Linked DNA regions of Methyloferula stellata AR4. The protein of the gene in region 1 interacts with the protein of each later gene in a pairwise test. Links are inferred from orthologs where the notes say so. Each region holds a gene or a part of one and is shown on either strand. Other genes may lie near its edges.

What was found. Proteins that work in one complex are often made in the same cells at the same time.
Region 2: the proteins of pheT (region 1) and secD interact in binary tests that used the Escherichia coli proteins (3 or more experiments, as listed by UniProt). The link is inferred for Methyloferula stellata AR4 from one-to-one orthologs.

What each region holds. Positions count from the first base shown.
Region 1 is NZ_ARWA01000001.1:1,593,316-1,597,999, forward strand. Bases 1,613-4,684 are described here. They hold pheT (phenylalanine--tRNA ligase subunit beta), read right to left. Parts: upstream 4,328-4,684; coding sequence 1,898-4,327; downstream 1,613-1,897. Other genes in these bases: A3OQ_RS0107820 (cytidine deaminase), read left to right, coding at 4,421-4,684. Outside these bases: rpmI (50S ribosomal protein L35), read left to right, coding at 473-673; rplT (50S ribosomal protein L20), read left to right, coding at 724-1,089.
Region 2 is NZ_ARWA01000001.1:1,951,802-1,957,300, forward strand. Bases 1-2,835 are described here. They hold secD (protein translocase subunit SecD), read left to right. Parts: upstream 1-540; coding sequence 541-2,130; downstream 2,131-2,835. Other genes in these bases: yajC (preprotein translocase subunit YajC), read left to right, coding at 143-499; secF (protein translocase subunit SecF), read left to right, coding at 2,262-2,835. Also shown: more of secF, read left to right, coding at 2,836-3,227; A3OQ_RS0109640 (Mth938-like domain-containing protein), read left to right, coding at 3,224-3,610; A3OQ_RS0109645 (phytoene/squalene synthase family protein), read left to right, coding at 3,696-4,550; ileS (isoleucine--tRNA ligase), read left to right, coding at 4,787-5,499. UniProt on the Escherichia coli protein: Part of the Sec protein translocase complex. Interacts with the SecYEG preprotein conducting channel. SecDF uses the proton motive force (PMF) to complete protein translocation after the ATP-dependent function of SecA.

The DNA of each region.
Region 1 (4,684 bases):
GTCAGAGCGGCCTGGACCGCGCTTGAACTTGTCGCCGCCGGCGATTTCGGCAGTGATGCATAATCGCCATCGGAATCTTTGACTTGCGTAGTAGAGGCGTTGCGAACCTTATAATCTCCGTCCGCGGCGCGGGTATTTGTTGTTACTGGAGCAGGGGTGGTTGTCGGTGTTGGGCTAGCTGAATTGACGGGAGATATGGACATTAGAAGACTCCAGCGGCCGTGTTGCCGCAGGGTCAGAATGGTGCTCCGGTGTTAATTCTTTGCTAGGGCGCTGCAGTTTGGCGTTCCTGGATTAAGCTTGGCGCAAGCTTGCTTTTGTGCCGCCATTGCGCTTATAAACCCGCCTTCCGAACCGTCCGGCCATTCAGGGCTGCCGTGGCGGTTCTTTCGCTCGTTCGGAAACGAACGAATAATTAAGACGCAGTTGCCTCTGGCAAACCGCGTCGCATCCGCCAGACGGAGACGAGCAAATGCCCAAGTTGAAAACGAAATCCGGCGCCAAGAAGCGCTTCAAGATCACCGGCACAGGTAAAGTGATCTATGCGCAGGCCGGCAAGCGCCATGGAATGATCAAGAGAACAAACAAGCAGATCCGCAATCTGCGCGGCACCAATGTTCTGTTCAAGAGCGATGGTGACAACATCATCAAGTACTTTTTGCCCAACGGCTGATGACGCGCGTCTGATCTTTTAGTCTGTTCCCTCGAATTTGGAGTTCTGCCATGGCTCGCGTAAAGCGCGGCGTCACCTCGCACGCCAAGCATAAGAAAACCCTCGACGCCGCCAAAGGTTTTTATGGCCGGCGCAAGAATACGATCCGCACCGCGAAAGCGGCCGTCGATCACTCGATGCAATATGCGACGCGCGACCGCCGCGTGAAGAAGCGTACCTTCCGCGCCTTGTGGATTCAGCGCCTCAATGCTGCCGTGCGGGAACTGGGTCTCACCTATTCGCGCTTTATCGACGGCCTCAGCAAGGCGGGCATCGAGATCGACCGCAAGGTTTTATCGGAACTCGCGATCCGTGAGCCGGATGCCTTCAAGGCGATCGTCGAGAAAGTAAAGAGCGCGCTTCCCGCACAAGCATGATCCCGAAAAGTTGCAGACTTTTCGGATAAGATCATGCGTTGAGACAAAGTCATGATCCCGAAAAGTTGGCTCGACTTTTCCGACCAAGGTCATGCGTTCAATAAAAGCCTGAGCCTGCCGTCGTGTCCGGCTCAGCGCTTGACCTTGAATTCCATATGATGACGACCGGCATGCGTGGGCGCAGCTCGATGTCCCGACGCTTGATGCTTCGAAGACATGTGCTTCGACGATTGATGTCCATACTGATGTCTTGCCGCATAATGCCCTGTCGCGTGGCGTCCTGGCCGCGAGGCATGATAATGGCGGCCTCGCCCATGTGATCCATGTGGTGAAGCATGGGCCGCGTGTGCGCCATGGCCGCGTCGGGCCGCATGCGCCGCGGTCGAAGCGCCCCCGCCACCGCCGCCATTGCCTCCACCTTCCGGATCGGCCGAAACGCCATGCTTGTGCGCGACGGGGCCGAAGCTGGCGAGACATTGATTATAGGCGTCCGCTGCCTGAATCTTCTCGCAATCCGCGATCGTGCGTGGTTCGGCGGCGACCGGGAGCGCTGCAAAAATGGCAAACATCAAAGTCAGAGCGACGGGGGTACGCCCGAAACAAGGCCGCCTTTTTGTCCGGCTTGCCGGGCCGGCATTTTGAGCTGTTGAAAACGTCAGAGCGGGATGAGGAAAAGTGTGTAGCGGTTTTCCGCTTGCATCCCGCTCTAATCTATTAGAATCGATCGCGTTCGTGACTTTGGATTGATTCAATCCAAAGTCATCGTGATCTAGGGCTTCGCCGGAAAATACGTCATCTCTCACAGAGTCTATCCTCGCAGGTTGGCGCCGGTTTTCTTTTCGACTTCGGCGATGATCTTGCCCGCGGCGGCATCGATCTCGGCCTCGGTCAACGTCTTGTCGCGGGGTTGCAGCGTAACGCCGATAGCGACGGATTTCTTGCCTTCCGGAACCCCTTGCCCTTCGTAAACATCGAAGACCGTCACTTGCGTGACGAGATTGCGTTCGCCGGCCTGCGCCGCCTTGACGATATCTCCGGCCTTCACGGCTCGGTCGACGATAAAGGCGAAATCGCGTTGCAGCGGCATGAACTCCGACAGGTCAAGCTTTGGCTTCGCTTTGGTCGGCTTCAATTTCGGCGCTGGTATGTCGTCCAGCAGGATTTCGAAGCCAACCAGGGGACCTTCGACATCGATCGCGGCCAGAAGGCGGGGATTGAATTCGCCAAACCAGCCGATGATGTTTTTGGGTCCGAATTGCAGCGTAGCCGAGCGGCCCGGATGAAGCCAGTCCGGCGCGCCGGATACGACCTGCAAACCGCCCAAAGCCACGCCCAAAGAGGCAAGAAGACTCAAGGCATCGTTCTTGGCATCGAATGTATCGACATTCGATGCCGGCGCCGCCCAATGACGCCCGGCGCCTTGCGGCTTCGCCGTGCCGCGCCTGACGCCCGCCGCCGCGACGAACTGGTCCTTTTCATCCTGCCCTTTGAAGATTTGGCCGACTTCGAACAAAGCCACATCGCCGAGGCCGCGATCGGCATTGCGTTGCGCTGCCGCGACAAGACCCGGCAGCAGGCTCGGGCGCATGGCGGATAGTTCCGCCGCGATCGGATTGGCGAGTTCGACGGGAGGCGCCGCGCCAAACAGAAGGGCGCGTTCCTTGGCGACGAAGGACCATGTGACGGCCTCGACCAGGCCCTGCGATGCCAGTGCGCGCTTGGCCGCGCGGGTGCGCTTTTGCAACAAAGTCAGAACAGGCTCGGCGATCTTTTGATCGAGCCGGGGCAAAGGCACCGAAGTGATATTGTCTATGCCCGCGATCCGCACGATCTCTTCGACAAGATCGGCCTTGCCTTCGACATCCGGCCGCCAGGACGGCACTTTGACCATTACGCGGTCGCTATTGCCATCGGCAAGCGCAAGCTCGAAGCCGAGCCTTTCGAGGATCGCCGCCATGTCGGAAATCGGCAGGTCAAGGCCGGTGAGGCGCTTGACCTCGCTCCAGGGGAAATCGATGCGGTGATCGGGCTCGGGGATCTTTCCGGCGAGCGTGATCTCGGACGCCTCGCCGCCGCAAAACTGAAGCACGAGATGGGTCGCAAGTTCCTCGCCCGGCGGACAAAAAGCCGGATCGATGCCGCGCTCGAACCTATAGCGGGCGTCCGACGTGATGCCGAGCTTGCGGCCCGAACGGGCGATATTGGTCGGGTCCCACAAAGCCGATTCGATCAGGACTTCCGTCGTCGTCTCGTCGCAGCCGGAGGCCTCGCCGCCCATGATCCCGGCAATCGATTCGACGCCGCGATCGTCGGCGATGACGACCATGCTGTCGTCGAGCCTATAGGTCTTGCCGTCGAGTGCCAGAATCTCTTCGCCGTCCTTGGCGCGGCGCACGACAAGATCGCCATGCACCTTCTTCGCGTCGAAGACATGCAGCGGCCTGGCGCGATCGAAGGCGAGATAATTGGTGATATCGACGAGCGCGTTGATCGGCCGCAGACCAATTGCTTTCAGGCGCTTCTGCAGCCAGTCGGGGCTCGGCCCGTTTTTCACAGCCTTCACGAGGCGCAGCGCGAAGGCCGGCGCGAGATGCGCGTCTTCGGGTGCGAAGTCGAGCTTCACCGCGACAGGGCAGGGGAAATGCCCCGGCGTCGGCGCGATCTTATGGGTCTTCAATTTGCCGAGGCCGGCCGCAGCCAGATCGCGGGCTATGCCTTCGACGCCCATGGCGTCCGGCCGGTTCGGCGTAAGGTTGATTTCGATCATCGGATCGTCGAGGCCGATCCAAGCCGCATAGGCCTGTCCGAGCGGCGCGTCTTCGGGCAGTTCCAGAATGCCGTCGTGATCCTCGGAGAGGCCGAGTTCGGCGCCCGAACAAAGCATGCCGAGCGATTCGACGCCGCGGATCACGCCTTTGCCCAAAGTGATCTTCTTGCCCGGGATATAGGTGCCGGGGGCTGAGAAGACCGATTTTAGCCCGGTCCGCGCATTGGGCGCACCGCAGACGACTTGCACCGGCGCACCCGCGCCCGTGTCGACCATACAGACCTGCAACCGGTCGGCATTGGGATGCGGCTTTGCCCCGATCACAGTGGCGATTGTGAAATCCCGCAAAGCCTCAGCCGGATTTTCCACATGTTCGACCTCGAGCCCGACGCGCGTCAGCGTGGCTGTGATCTCATCGAGCGAGGCCTCGGTCTCAAGATGGTCCTTGAGCCATGAAAGGGTGAATTTCATCGAGATCCTATTGCGAAGCGGGGATTGTCGCTTTTGCCGCTGGTTCTAGAAGGATAGAGCAGCAAGTTCCAGAAGACCCGAAGTAGAGGACGCATGGACAAGGTTCAAGCTCTGTTCGAGGCGGCGAGCGCCGTGCGGCGCCACGCCTATGCGCCTTATTCGGGTTTTGCGGTCGGTGCGGCTCTGTTGACGCCATCAGGCGCCATATTTTCCGGTGCCAATGTCGAGAATGCGGCCTATCCGACGGGGATTTGCGCCGAGGCAGGCGCAATCTCGGCCATGATCGCGTCGGGCGAGCGCCAAATCGCCGAAATGCTGGTTCTGGGCGATGGGGCCGCGCTGACGACGCCCTGCGGA
Region 2 (5,499 bases), 360 kb from region 1 along the record:
GACCGTCTTCCGGCTAGGGATGCGGATTTGGCCGGGGCCGCCGCCGTTCATCGGGTCCGGCAGGCTTTCCCGCGCATTTTCGCGGCGCCATTGCTTTCGGGGCGCCGCTGGCTATAGTCCGCCGCCAATCCGGCCCGGGCCCATGATGGAGACGCTTTTGATTACGCCCGCTTATGCGCAGACCGCGGCTGGTGCGGCTGTCGGTTTGAACGATATTCTCATCCAATATGTCGCGCCTTTCGGCCTGATCTTCATCATCATGTATTTTTTGGTCCTGCGACCGCAGACGAAAAAAGCCAAAGATCATGCCGAACTCGTCAAGAACGTCCGGCGCGGTGACAGTATCGTGACGTCCGGTGGGCTCATCGGTAAGGTCACCAAGGTGATCGACGACGCCGAAGTCGAAATCGAGATCGCGCCGAATGTCAGGGTGCGCGTGGCGCGTCCGATGATCGCCGATGTGCGGTCCAAAGCCGAGCCCGTCAAGGAACAGGCTTGATCGCCCGCCATTGCGGGCCCAACCGGATGATTTGAACCCTCATGCTGCGTTTCGCGACTTGGAAAATCGTTTCGATCCTCGCCATGACGGCTTTGGCCTTCCTGGTGATCGTGCCGAGCCTGCTTTCGCCTGCGACGCGCGAGGTCGTGTCGTCGCATATACCCTCCTGGGTGCCTTTCAAGACCATCGTGCTCGGCCTCGACCTTCAAGGCGGCTCGCATGTGCTGCTCGAAGTCGACAGCGCTTCGGTGGTGAAGACGCAGGTCGACAATTTACGCGACGACGTGCGCCGCGTGCTGCGCGAGGAGAAGGTTTCGATCACGGGTGGCATAGGCATCTTGCCGCGCGGCGTGCAATTGCGCATTGCCGACGCGGCGGAGCGCGACCGAATCCTGCCGAAGCTCCACCAGCTTGGGACGCCGGTCGGCGCCGGACTGACAGGACGCGTGTCCACGCTGGACGTCAATGACAATGGCAGCGGCCTTATTCAGCTTACGCTGACGGATGCGGGTATCAAGGACAAGATCAGACGTGCCGTAGAGCAGTCGATTGAGGTTCTGCGCCGCCGCGTCGATGCGCTCGGCACGACGGAGCCCAATATCCAGCGCCAAGGCGACGACCGCATTCTGGTCGAGGTGCCGGGCCTGCAGAACCCCGATAAGCTCAAAGAAATTCTGGGCACGACGGCGAAGCTCGAGTTCCGCCTCGTCGCCGATCCAGGCGCCGATTCGAACGATGTCGAAATGCTCGATCAGACCGATCAGCCGGGCAAGATCCCGGTCGAGAAACGCGTCATGGTGCAAGGCGAAGACTTGACCGATGCGTCGCCCGGCTTCGACAGCCGGACGCAGGAGCCGATCGTCAATTTCAAATTCAATATTCGCGGCGGCCAGCGCTTCGGCCAGGTGACATCTGAAAATGTCGGGCGGCCCTTCGCCATCGTGCTCGACGGGAAGGTCATTTCGGCGCCACGTATTCTGGGGCCGATCACCGGCGGCTCCGGTCAGATCTCCGGGCATTTCACGGTTGAATCGGCGAATAATCTTTCGGTCTTGCTGCGTGCCGGCGCCTTGCCCGCCAAGCTTACGATCGTCGAAGAGCGCACTGTTGGTCCGGGCCTCGGGCAAGATTCGATCGATGCCGGCAAACGCGCCGCCTATGTGGGCGCGGCACTTGTCGCGTTCTATATGCTGATCACCTACGGCACGTTCGGCATATTCGCGAATATCGCGCTCTTCGTGCATATCAGCTTCATCTTCGCCGGGCTGATCTTGCTCGGCGCGACGCTGACCTTGCCGGGCATCGCAGGTATCGTGTTGACGATCGGCATGGCGGTCGACTCCAATGTGCTGATCTATGAGCGCATCAGGGAAGAAAACCATATGGGGCGTTCGGTCATCGCTTCGCTCGATGCCGGCTTCAAACGCGCGTTTGCGACGATCGTCGATTCGAATGTGACGATGTTCGTCGCCGCCGCGATCCTGTATTTTCTGGGCTCCGGCCCCGTGCGCGGCTTCGCGGTATCGCTCGGCCTTGGCATTCTGACCTCGATCGTCACCGCTGTGACCATGACGCGGATGATGATCGCCGTCTGGTATCAATTCGCGCGTCCGAAGCGCCTGCCGATATAATACGCAGCCCTCCTGCTGAGGAGCCCGCGTAGCGGGCGTCTCGAAGCACGAGGGCGATCCTGAGGCTTCATCCTTCGAGACGCGAGCTTCGCTCGCTCCTCAGGATGAGGAATGTGTAGAAGGTTAGTTAGATGAAGCTTCTCCGCCTCGCGCCAGAGAATACCAAATTCGGCTTCATGCGTTTCAGGCGCATCAGCTATCCATTCTCGGCCGTGATGTCGATTGTCTCCGTCGTCTTGTTCCTGAGCGTCGGCATGAATTTCGGCATCGACTTTTCCGGCGGCACCTTGATCGAGCTCAAGGCGAAATCCGGCGTGGCGGATATCGCGCAATTGCGCGCGACCACCGAAAAAATGAATCTCGGCGATGTGGAAGTGCAAGGCTTCGGCTCGCCCTCGGAAGTGACTTTGCGCTTCGGCATTCAGCCGGGCGGCGACGCGGCGCAAGAGGGCGCCATCAGCCGCGTGAAAAACGCCATCGGCGACGAATATGAGATTCGCCGCACCGAGCTCGTTGGACCGCGCGTCTCGGGCGAACTCGTGCAATCCGGCACGCTCGGCGTCGTCGTCTCGATCATCGCTGTGCTCTGCTATTTGTGGTTTAGATTCGAATGGCAATTCGCGGTCGGCGCGATCATCGCCACCATGCACGATCTTCTGCTGACGGTTGGATTCTTCTCGATCACCCAGCTCGAATTCAACACGACATCGATCGCCGCCATTTTGACGATCGTCGGCTATTCGCTGAACGAAACCGTGGTCGTGCTGGACCGTATCCGCGAGATGATGAAAAAATACCGCAAAATGCCGACCGATGAATTGATCGACCTCTCGGTCAACGCCGTTCTGCCGCGCACGATCATGACGGCGACGACGGTCTTTCTCGCGCTTCTTTCGCTCGTGACATTCGGCGGGGCGGTGATCCGCTCCTTTTCGCTCGCGATGATCTGGGGTATTTTCGTTGCGACCTATTCGTCGATCTTCATCTGTTCGCCGATGCTGATCTATCTCGGCCTGCGCAACGAAGGACCCGAACCTGCGCCGACGGCCCCGGCCAAAACGGGCACGGGCAAAACGGCTGCGAAAGCCGCCGCGTGAGCGAACCGAAATATTCAGGCTTTCTTCCCGGCAAACATGTCATCGAAGCCTATGGGCAAGGCGGCTTCCGTTTCGGAGGTATGTCGCATAAGGGCTCGATCCTGGCGCTTCCCTCCGGCATCAGTGCGTGGAGCGTGCACACACCCGACGAGATCGACGTCACCTCGCTTGCGTCGGTCTTCCAGGAGCCCAAAGGCGCAATCGAACATCTTTTGGTCGGCACGGGCCAGGCACTCGTGCCGCTTTCGGCAGCGTTGCGCCAGGCCCTGCGCGAGGCCGGAATTGTCGCAGAGCCGATGACGACGGGCGCCGCCGCCAACACATATTCGATCCTTTTGCGCGAGGATCGTCTGGTGGCCGCGGCGCTTTTGGCGGTGCCATAATTTGCTGAGTCCTCAGGCGTCAGGCAAGACAGACATTCCATTATCAGATATGACGCGCCCGTCGATTTGAAGCGAATTGGATCCCATGCCAGAACGCTCGGAAGATTACGCTTATTGCGAAACCATGCTGCGCCGCGACGATTCCGACCGGTGGCTCGCGACTTTCTTCGTTCCCGAGGCGTTTCGCAAACATGTCTATGCGCTTTACGCCTTCAACATCGAGATCGCGCGGGTACGCGAGATCGTCTCCGAACCTCTGCTCGGTGAGATCCGCTATCAATGGTGGCGCGATGTGCTTGAAAAGCCCGGGGAGGGGGATGTCGCAGCCAATCCGGTCGCGGCGGCTTTGCTCGATACGATCGAGCGTTTCGCCCTGCCGAAGGATTCGCTTCTGCGGCTGATCGATGCGCGTGTTTTCGATCTTTATGACGAACCGATGGAAGACATCGGCGCCTTCGAGGTCTATGCGGCGGCGACCACATCCAATCTCTTCCGGCTTGTGCGGCTCATCGTCGATCCGGAGGATATTGGCGGCGGGCTCGGCGTCGCCGAACATGGCGGCATCGCCTATGCGGTGACGGGACTTCTGCGCGCATTGCCTTGGCACAGTGCGCGCGGCCAGCTCTATGTGCCGCGCGAACTTCTGAAACGGTTTGGCGCCGATCGCACGGATTTCGCGCTGGGGCGGGCGACGCCCGAAATCTGCGCGGCGCTCGCGGAGATGCGCAATTTCGCGCGCAACCATTTGGAAGTCTTCGCGACGCGCATCGCCGGCCTTCCCGACGCCAGCCAGGCACCGTTTCTGCCGGTTGCGTTGTGCGAGCTTTATCTGAAGCAGATGGACAAGCGCCGCTACGACCCGTTCAAGACGCCGGTCGTCCTGCCGCAATGGCAGCGGCAATGGGCGCTGTGGCGCGCCTCGCGCAATTGGCGTAGCTAGAGCATCGGACCGAAAAGTGCGAAGCGGTTTTCGGATAAATCCGATGCGACCAAAAAGACTGAAGGCATCGGACCGATTCTATATAAACATTCGCCGCCCTAGACGCAGGCTTAATATCTGGAAAGTTGATCCTATTTCCCGGACATGATCTAAGCGGCATCTCGTGGCAAAACGGGTCCCATCGTGCGCTTTTTGCATAGGGTCCTGGCACGAAATGCTCGAATGAGCCGGATATCATGAACGATCAACCGAAAATGGCCGCTTCCGAGAAGACGGATGGGCCGGACTATTCAAAGACGCTCTTTCTGCCGCAGACGGATTTCCCGATGCGCGCCGGGCTGCCCAAGAAGGAGCCCGAGCTTTTGGCGCGCTGGACCGAGATCGGCCTCTACCAGCGCCTGCGCGAAACCGCCGCCGGGCGTCCGAAATTCGTGCTTCATGACGGGCCGCCCTATGCCAATGGCAATATTCATATCGGCCATGCGCTGAACAAGATCCTGAAGGATCTCGTCACCCGTTCGCAGCAGATGATGGCAAAGGATTCGAATTATGTTCCGGGCTGGGACTGCCACGGCCTGCCGATCGAGTGGAAGATCGAGGAGCAATATCGCGCCAAGGGCAAGAACAAGGATGCCGTGCCGGTCATCGAGTTCCGGCGCGAATGCCGCGCCTTCGCGGAGAATTGGGTCAATATCCAGCGCGAGGAATTCAAGCGGCTCGGCGTCGCCGGCGATTGGGATCATCCCTATCTCACGATGAGTTTTCCGGCCGAGGCGCAGATCGCCCGCGAGATCATGAAATTCGCGGCCAATGGCTTGCTCTACCGCGGCTCGAAGCCGGTCATGTGGAGCGTCGTCGAAAAGACGGCATTGGCCGAAGCCGAAGTCGAATATGAGGACCATACCAGCGACACGGTCTATGTGGCGTTTCCTGTCTCGTCCTTGAAATG